2 regions of the Allobosea sp. P1_A7 genome follow, and region 1 is predicted to be linked to the other one. Evidence: predicted binding sites of a transcription regulator. Region 1 holds the regulator's gene; the other holds the start of a gene.
What was found. The regulator PhoB, encoded in region 1, activates phosphate uptake and scavenging genes when phosphate is short. The targets are predictions, from matches to a motif close to TGTCATNNANCTGTCAT.
Positions count from the first base shown of each region.

Region 2: a site for PhoB is predicted at 2,528-2,544, ahead of AC1D34_RS02820 (HAD-IIA family hydrolase). Genes of this name have one in related genera too.

Region 1 is NZ_JBFTZN010000026.1:20,849-25,485, forward strand. It holds gene pstB (phosphate ABC transporter ATP-binding protein PstB) at 1-555, shown strand, start outside; gene phoU (phosphate signaling complex protein PhoU) at 604-1,323, shown strand; gene phoB (phosphate regulon transcriptional regulator PhoB) at 1,357-2,055, shown strand; partial or broken gene AC1D34_RS06800 (YnfA family protein) at 2,175-2,495, opposite strand; gene AC1D34_RS06805 (TIGR03862 family flavoprotein) at 2,570-3,787, shown strand; gene greA (transcription elongation factor GreA) at 3,797-4,264, opposite strand.
Region 2 is NZ_JBFTZN010000010.1:38,581-43,217, reverse strand. It holds gene AC1D34_RS02835 (ABC transporter substrate-binding protein) at 1-546, opposite strand, end outside; gene AC1D34_RS02830 (ABC transporter permease) at 606-1,508, opposite strand; gene AC1D34_RS02825 (ABC transporter permease) at 1,515-2,438, opposite strand; gene AC1D34_RS02820 (HAD-IIA family hydrolase) at 2,631-3,389, shown strand; gene AC1D34_RS02815 (MurR/RpiR family transcriptional regulator) at 3,386-4,318, shown strand; gene AC1D34_RS02810 (hypothetical protein) at 4,354-4,637, opposite strand, start outside.

The sequences.
Region 1 (4,637 bases):
CTCGACGGCCGCAACGTCATCAGCAACGATATCGATGTGAACGAGCTGCGCTCGCGCGTCGGCATGGTGTTCCAGAAGCCGACGCCCTTCCCGATGTCGATCTACGACAATGTCGCATTCGGCATCCGCCTCTACGAGAAGCCGCCGAAATCCGAGCTCGATGACCGCGTCGAGGGTGCGCTGCGCCGTTCCGCGCTCTGGGACGAGGTCAAGGACAAGCTGAAGACCTCCGGCATGGGCCTGTCCGGCGGCCAGCAGCAGCGCCTCTGCATTGCGCGGACCATTGCCCAGAAGCCGGAAGTCATCCTGTTCGACGAGCCGACCTCGGCGCTCGATCCGATCTCGACCGGCAAGATCGAGGACCTGCTCGAGCAGCTCAAGACCGACTTCACCATCGTCATCGTCACCCACAACATGCAGCAGGCGGCGCGTATCTCGCAGTACACCGCCTTCATGTATCTCGGTGAGGTGATCGAATTCGACGCCACCAACACCATCTTCATGAACCCGCACAAGAAGCAGACGCAGGACTACGTCACCGGCMGCTTCGGCTGAACCGGCGCCCAGCCTTCCAACTGCTTTGCCGACAAAGGATACGCCGCGATGACTGATCACATCGTCCGCTCATATGATGCCGATCTCGAGGGGATCCGCCGCAGCCTGGCCGAGATGGGGGGCATGTCGGAGCGCATGCTCGGCGATTCGACAGTCGCCCTGGTGCGCCGCGACACCGGGCTGGCACAGAAGGTCATCAGCGCCGACCAGCGCCTCGACAATCTGCAGCGCGAGGTAGAGGAGAAGGCGGTGCTCACCATCGCCCGGCGCCAGCCGCTCGCCAACGACCTGCGCGAGCTGATCTCCGCCATCCGCATCGCCGCCGATATCGAGCGTGTCGGCGATCTCGCCAAGAATATCGCCAAGCGCGCGGTCGCCATCTCCGGCCAGTTCCAGCCGCCGTCGCGCGCGGTCGTCGGCCTCGAGCATATGAGCCGCCTGGTTCAGGCCCAGCTCAAGGACGTGCTCGACGCTTACGCCGTCAGCAACGAGCAGAAGGCCATGGAGGTCTGGCGCCGCGACGATGAGATCGACGCGCTCTATACCTCGCTCTTCCGCGAGCTGCTCACCTATATGATGGAAGACCCGCGCAACATCACCTTCTGCACGCATCTCCTGTTCTGCGCCAAGAATGTCGAGCGCATCGGCGACCACACCACCAACATCGCCGAGACGATCCACTATCTCGTCACGGGCGAAGCCTTGGACGCAGCCCGCCCGAAGCTCGACACGACCAACATCCTTCTGGACGCCGCCACCGGTGAGTGACCGGCGCCCGACACCTTTGGGACCGAGTGAGACATGCCTGCACGCATCCTGATCGTTGAGGACGAAGAGCCGCTGACCCTGTTGCTGCGCTACAACCTCGAAGCCGAAGGCTTCGAGGTTGACAGCGTCGCGCGTGGCGACGATGCCGAGCTGCATCTGCGCGATCATACGCCGGACCTCGTGCTGCTCGACTGGATGCTGCCCGGCCTTTCCGGCATCGAGCTCTGCCGGCGGCTGCGGACCCGTCGCGATACCGAGCGGGTGCCGATCATCATGCTCACCGCCCGCGGCGAAGAGACCGAGCGTGTGCGCGGCCTTGCCACCGGGGCCGACGACTATGTCGTCAAGCCGTTCTCGCTGCCCGAGCTGATCGCCCGCATTCAAGCGCTGCTGCGCCGCGCCAAGCCGGGTCATGTCGCCGGCCTGCTGGCCGCCGGCGATCTCGAGCTCGACCGCACCACCCGCCGTGTCCGCCGCTCAGGGAGCGAGCTGCATCTCGGCCCGACCGAGTTCCGCCTGCTCGAGTTCCTGATGCAGGCGCCGGGGCGGGTCTATTCCCGGGCCCAGCTGCTCGACGCGGTCTGGGGCCGCGACGTCTATATCGACGAGCGCACCGTCGACGTCCATGTCGGCCGGCTGCGCAAGGCGATCACCCCTGACAACGCCAAGGATCCGCTGCGGACCGTTCGCGGTGCCGGCTACGCCTTCGACGAGACCTTTGCGCGGAGCTGAGACTTGGATTATCGGGGACTTGGATCATCGGGCCGGATATCGAATCCGCCCGACGATCTAACCGTCTATGGTTGCATCGGCCTTCCCGAAAACCGCAATCCACCTTTCGGGCCGATACCCTAGCGCGGCCCTGCGATGATGATCGCCGCGCCGGCGAGGCAGATCAGCCCGCCGGCAATGTCCCAGCGGTCGGGGCGAAAGCCTTCCACGGCCCAGAGCCAGACGAGCGAACTGACGATGTAGACGCCGCCATAGGCGGCATAGGCCCGTCCGGCGGCTTCGCTCTCCGCCAGCGTCAGCAGCCAGGCGAACAGGGCGAGCGAAAACAGTCCGGGTACGAGCCACCAGATGGGCTTGCCGAGCCGGAGCCAGCCTCAGAACGCGAAACAGCCGGCGATTTCGAGAATGGCTGCGCCGAAATAAGCGGCGATGGTCGGCATGGTTTGTCCCTGTCGATGGCCTTCGGGGCGGGATTACCCTTGACCGCAGGGCGCGCTGACGGCAAGCCGGACCGATGCCCACACATCACATCGCCATCATTGGAGCAGGGCCCTCCGGGCTGATCGCGGCCGAGCGCCTCGCGGTGGCCGGCCACGCGGTCACGATCTACGATCGCATGCCCTCGCCGGCCCGCAAATTCCTGCTGGCCGGGCGAGGCGGATTGAACCTCACCCATTCCGAACCGCTCGACGGCTTCCTGGCCCGCTATCGCGATGCGCAAGCCTGGCTGGAGCCGGCCATTCGCGCCTTCCCGCCACAATCCCTGCGTGACTGGGCCGATGCGCTCGGGCAGGACACGTTCGTCGGCAGCAGCGGCCGCGTCTTCCCGCGCGCCATGAAGGCCTCGCCCTTGCTGCGGGCATGGCTGCGCCGGCTCGAGGGCCTCGGTGTCAGCTTCGCGCCTGGTCATCGCTGGACCGGCTGGAGCGAAGCGGGAGCTCTGACGTTCCGGAGCCGCGATGGCGCCGATGTCGAGGCGCGGCCCGACGCGACGCTGCTCGCGCTCGGCGGTGCGAGCTGGCCACGGCTGGGTTCGGATGGTGGCTGGGCACCCTTGCTGGCGGCGCGCGGCGTTGCGATTGCGCCGCTGCGCCCGGCCAATGGCGGTTTCACGGTCGATTGGTCCCAGACCATGCGAGAGCGTTTTGCCGGAGTACCGTTGAAGCGCATCGTCCTGAGCTTCGGCGGCCAATCCGTGCCCGGCGAGGCGATGATCGATGCAACGGGTCTGGAAGGCGGCGCGGTCTATGCACTCTCTGCCCCGATTCGCGAGACGATCCTGCGCGAGGGCAGGGCGGTCATCACCATCGATCTGCGGCCCGATCACGAGGCGGCGCTGCTGGTCCAGCGCCTCGCGCATCGTCGCAAGGGCGTGACGCTGAGCAATCATCTGCGCAAGGCTGCAGGTCTTGCTCCATCCGCGATTGCGCTGCTGCGCGAAGCGGCGAAGGGGCCGCTCCCCGAAGACGCGGAGAGGCTGGCCGCACTGATCAAGGCCGCGCCTCTGGTGCTGACCGGTCTCAGGCCGATCGAGCGGGCGATCTCCACCGCCGGTGGCGTCGCCGCCGCCGAGATCGAGGAAGGCTTCATGCTGAAACGCTTGCCCGGTACCTTTGTCGCAGGCGAGATGCTGGATTGGGAGGCGCCGACCGGCGGCTATCTGCTGCAGGCCTGTTTCGCGACCGGAGTCGCAGCTGCAGCAGGGATTCAGGCCTGGCTCGCGGATAGCTGAACGATCGCCTCAGGCGATCGCGATGATCTCGACCGCCTCAGTGCCGATGCTGACGCTCTCGCCAATGCCCTTGCCCATCAGCGCGCTCGCCAACGGCGCGACATAGGGCAGCGTTCCGTGTGCCGGATCGGCCTCGTCCTCGCCGACCAGCCGCCAGTTCTGCTCGCGCCCATCGGCCCGGCGGATCGTCACTGTCGAGCCGAAGCGGACGATGTCGTGCCTTTCCTGCGCAGGGGCCAGCTTGGCGCTGGCGCGCCGCGCCGCCCAGTAGCGGAACTCGCGCCGCGTCTGAGCGATCTCTGTGCGGTCGCCTCCGGCCAGCGCCGCCGCGTGTTCGTCATGCCAGCGCGCCAGCTGGGCCTCGATCTGTGCGAGCCCTTCAGGCGTCACGAGGTTCGGGTGAGGCGAGACTGGCCGGTCCGGCAGCTCGTCCAGGGTCCCTCTTTCCTCGGCTTCCTTGACGAAGGCGCGAGTCATTCTGGCCTCCTCCTATTGATCTCGGCACATCCGGCGAACCGGACCACAGCTTTCAGTGTTACGTCCTCACGACTGCTTGCGATGCAGCGCCAACCCGATGCTGGAATCTGAAGCGGCGACCACTTGGAGATGGGGATCAGGCACTGCCGAAGACAAGACCCGAACAGTCTACACCCCCGTGTCCGGCCGCACCATCAAGAGCAGAGCCATCGCGCGCTGCCCCTGGCCCCCGATCACGAGCGCAGTCCCGTTCCCAAGGGGGCAGCCGATGCCGGAAGAGCGCCGCGCTTGCGTCGGGCCGTCCGTCGCGGCCACCTTGATCCTGAGTTGCGAGACCCGACGGCGATCGTTGCGCGCGCAGGCTTCGATTGAC
Region 2 (4,637 bases), on a different contig from region 1:
GTTCGGATCGCCCGTCAGGGCCATGATGTATTTCTTAGGTACGATCATGCCCTGCTGCACATTGAGCAGGGTCTCGAACAGCGGTTCGGGCTTCGTCGCGGTGATCCGCACGGTCTCGGCATCGACCGCCTCGACCTTGGCCATGTTGGGCAGCGTGTCGCGCTTGCGCACGCTATAGGGCGCAAAACTCGCGTTGATGATGCGGTCGAAGGAGAAGACCACATCCTCGACCGTCATCGGAGCGCCGTTGTGGAAGGTCACGCCCTGGCGGATCTTGAGTTCGATTTCGGTCGGAGAAACCTGCTTCCAACTCGTGGCGATGCCCGGCTGCCAGACGCTCTCGGCGCGGGTGGCGTCCTTGCCGATCAGCGGGTCGAAGGCGTTGAAATAGAACTGCGAGCCGACATTGGAGAAATCGCGGCCGGGATCGAGCCAGGGCGCCATGTTCTGCACGCCGACCTTGAGCTCCTGGGCGCGAGCAAGCCCGGTCAGGGCGGTTGTCGCGAGCGCGGCGGCGAGCGCGGTCTTCAGCAAGGTCTTGAGCATCAGTTCAGCCCTTTCGGTTCGAGCGAAGGTGGTTCGGCAGGCAAGGTGGAGGCGGCGCGTCAGCGTTCGCGCAGGCGCACGTCGAAATGGTCGCGCAGGAAATCGCCGAGCAGCATGGCGGCGAGGCTCACGAGCACGATCGCCGCAGCCGGCACCACCACGATCCAGGGTGCGGAGGCCATGTAGTCGCGCCCCTGGCCGACCATGGAGCCGAGCGTGGCAGTGGGGGGCTGGACGCCGAGCCCGAGGAAGGAGAGGGCGGATTCCAGCAGGATCAGGTTCGAGAAGTTCAGGCTCGCCATCACCACGACCGGCGAGACGATATTGGGGATCATGTGGACGGTCGCGATGTGCCAGCGGGTCGCTCCGGCGGCTCGGGCCGCCTCGATGAAGGGCATTTCCCGCAGGCCGAGGACCTGGGCGCGCACAAGCCTGGTGAAATGGGCCCAATAGGCGATGCCGAGCACGCCGATCAGCACCGCGACATCGGTTCCCGCCAGCGCAACCACGAGCAGCGCGACGAGCGTGAAGGGCAGTGACAGCTTGATGTCGACGAGCCCCATGACCAGCGCATCGACCCGGCCTCCGAGTTGCCCGGCGACGAGCCCGAGCGCGACGCCGATGACGAGCCCGATCAGCGTTCCAAACAGCGCGAGCGCCAGCGTCAGCCTGAGGCCGTACAGACAGCGCGAGAGCAGATCGCGGCCGAGTTGATCGGTGCCGAGCCAATGCGCCGGATTGGCGCGCTCGAAACCGAGCGGGGGCCGCAGCCGCGCCAGCAGTTTCTGCTGGTCGGGGTCGAAGGGCGCAAGCACGGGCGCGAGCACCGCCAGGAGGACGAGCACGAGCGCCAGAAGCGCGGCCGCGACGACCAGGGCGTTCATGCCGGCCGGACGCGCGAAGCGCCGGCGCGGCTTGTGCTGCGGGGCAAGCACGATCTTGACGTCGAGGGTATCGGTCATGACCGCTCAGGCTCCAGCCAGGCGCACGCGCGGATCGACCAGCGCATAGGCGAGATCGACCAGCAGGTTGACGACGATGACGGCGGAGGCGACGACGAGGACGCCGAATTGCAGGACGGGATAGTCGCGGCGCAGCGTCGCGCCGACCAGCAGGTCGCCGACGCCGTTCCAGGCGAAGACGGTCTCGACCACCACCGCTCCCGAGACGAGCGTGGTGATCTGCAGGCCGAGCACCGTGATGACCGGGATCAACGCGTTGCGCAGGCCGTGATGGAGAATGATGCTGCTCTCGGCGAGCCCCTTGGCCCGGGCCGTGCGCATATAGTCCTGCGAGAGGACGTCGAGCATGGCGTTGCGGGTGTAGCGGACCAGCGCCGCGACGAAATAGGCCGAGAGCGCGACCGTCGGCATGACGTAATGCGCGAGTGTGGCCGAGCCGGCGCTGGGCAGCCAGTGCAGCGTGTAGGAGAAGACCAGCAGCAGCAGGATGGCGAGCACGAAATTCGGGATGGCGTAGCCGAAAAAGGCCGTGAAGAGCACGGCGCTGCCGCGCCCCTGGCCGCGCCAGACGGCAGCCAGGATACCGGCCGGCACGCCGATGCAGATCGTCAGCGCCAGGGTCGCGACCAGGAGCGAGGCGCTCTGCCAGAGCCGTTCGGTGAAGATCGTCGCGACCGGCCGGCGCTCCATCAGTCCGAGGCCGAAATCGCCTGAAAGAAGCGAGCGCCAGAACAGCCAGTACTGCTCGGCGACGGAACGATCGAGCCCCCAATAGGCAATCATCTCGCGGCGCGAGGCGGCATCCAGCCCTTCCGGCATCAGGAAGTCGATCGGGTTGCCCGTCAGGCGCGTGGCGAGGAAGACGACCGAGGTGATCACCCAAAGCGTGATGCCCATGCGCAGCAGCCGGCCTGCGAGGAATTCAAGCATGTCTTCCCCCCTGGAGCCGCCGGACGTCGCCCTGCATGCCGGCTCAGTCGTGGCCCGTGCTGCGACGGGCTCGTTCTAGGCTGTGCTTCATGACAGGATGATGAAATAATCTCATTCGATATTGAATTTGACACTGAGTTTATCTCAGTTCATGGACGAGCCTCACTTGCTGACAGGGTTTGGATTCGCGCGATGGGGTCGTTTCACGGCATTCAGGGGTGTCTCGTCGATCTCGACGGCACCCTGGTGCGCGGCCGGCAGATGCTTCCCGGCGCAAATGCCTTTCTCGAAAGCCTGGACGGCCGTTTCGTCATCGTCTCCAACGATGCCGAGCATACGCCGCTCGAATTGTCGCGTGCCCTGAAGCGTCTCGGCCTGACCATCGCGCCGCGCCGGATCGTTCTCGCCGGCTCGACCGCGCTTGACGAAATCGCGCGCCGGCAGCCCCGGGCCCGCATCTCCATGATGGCCAGCAAGAGCCTGATGATCCATGCCCGCGACCGCGGCCTTGTCCCGGTGCAGGAGCGGCCGGACATCGTCTTTCTCGGACGCGACCGGCATTTTTCCTATGAACGCCTGATGCTTGCAGCCAATGCGGTACGCGGCGGCGCCGAGCTCGTCGCTGCCAATCCCGATCTCGTCCATCCCGGCCCGGATGGCGCGGTGGTGCCGGAGACCGGTGCATTGCTGGCGGCGCTGCTCGCCTGCACTGGCCCCGTGCCGTACCGCATCATCGGCAAGCCGGAACCCGCCTTGTTCGAGGCCGGCCTGGCGCTGCTCGGGCTGTCCAGGAATGCGGTGCTGATGGTTGGCGACAACCCGGCGACCGATGGTGAGGGCGCACGGCGCCTCGGCCTGCGCTATTTCGAGCTTCGCGACGGGGTCTTCCCCGCCATCGCGGCGAATGCGCCTTGTCGTGTCTCGGCCGACATGCTGGCCTTCCCGGCATGACGGCGTCGAATCGCAATCCCGGATCGGCCGAGGCCGCCCCCGGCGAACCAGGCACCGAAAGGCGCAAGGGCACCGGCACGCCCGGTCTCGAGGGGGCGCTCGAACGCCTYCAGGCGCTGCGCGCCAACCTGCCGCCCAAAGCTGCCCGCATCGCCGATTTCTTCATGACCCATGCCGCCGAGGTGGTGCATATGTCGGTCACCGAAGTGGCCGAGCGCACCGGCGCGAGCGAAGGCAGCGTCATCTCGCTCTGCCAGCAGCTCGGCGCGCGGGGCTTCCAGCAGGTCAAGATCGCGCTGGCGCGCGATCTGGTGCAACCGGTTCAGTTCATCCACGAGGATCTGGCCCGTTCCGACGACACCGGTGCGGTGATCGAAAAGATCTTCCGCAGCGATCTCCAGGCCCTGCACGACACCATGAAGGTGCTCGACACCACGGCGATGGAGGCCGCGGTCGCCGCGATCCTGAAGGCGCGCCGCGTCGAGCTCTACGGCATCGGCAGCGCGGCCCCGATCGCCGAGGATGCCAATTACCGCCTGCTGCGCATCGGCATCGAGGCGAAGGTCGTGGTCGATTCCCATGTCCAGGCCATCAGCGCCTCGTTGACCGGGCCTGACGTGGCGGTGATCACCATCTCCCATTCCGGCAGCACGCTCGAGACGGTTGCAGCCACGAAACTTGCCAAGGAAGCCGGCGCGACGACGATCTGRATCACCAATTTCGGCAAGTCGCCGCTGCTCGCCCATGCCGATATCGTGCTGCACACGATGGCGCGCGAAACGCAGTTCCGCACCGAGGCGATGACGAGCCGGATCGCACAGCTTGCCATCATCGACGCGCTGATCGCCTGTGTGTCGCTCGCCGATTACGACAAGGCCCTGGCGACGATCGGCAAGACCTTCGACGTCCTGTCGAGCAAGCGCTTCTGAGCCGGGGGCAGGGGAACCTCATCCCAGTAGCGGACCTATCGCGTTTGCCGCGACAGCCTGCCCTCATAGGGCACACCCAGCCCTTGCGGTTGAAGCTGCAATGTTGTGCTCGATGTCCAGGCTTCGAAGCAGTCCTCGCCCCGCGCTGATTGCCAGCAGAGCGCGTCGCCCTTGACGAACCAGCGGAGATCCTGCCGGCGGCTCATCGCGTATTCCGTGAGGTTGCCGCCGGGCTGGAAGCTGTAACGCCAGTGCACGCCGTCACTGAATTCCTTCCCCGACATCAAGCGCTCGATCGCTGTGCCGTGAATGCGCCTGA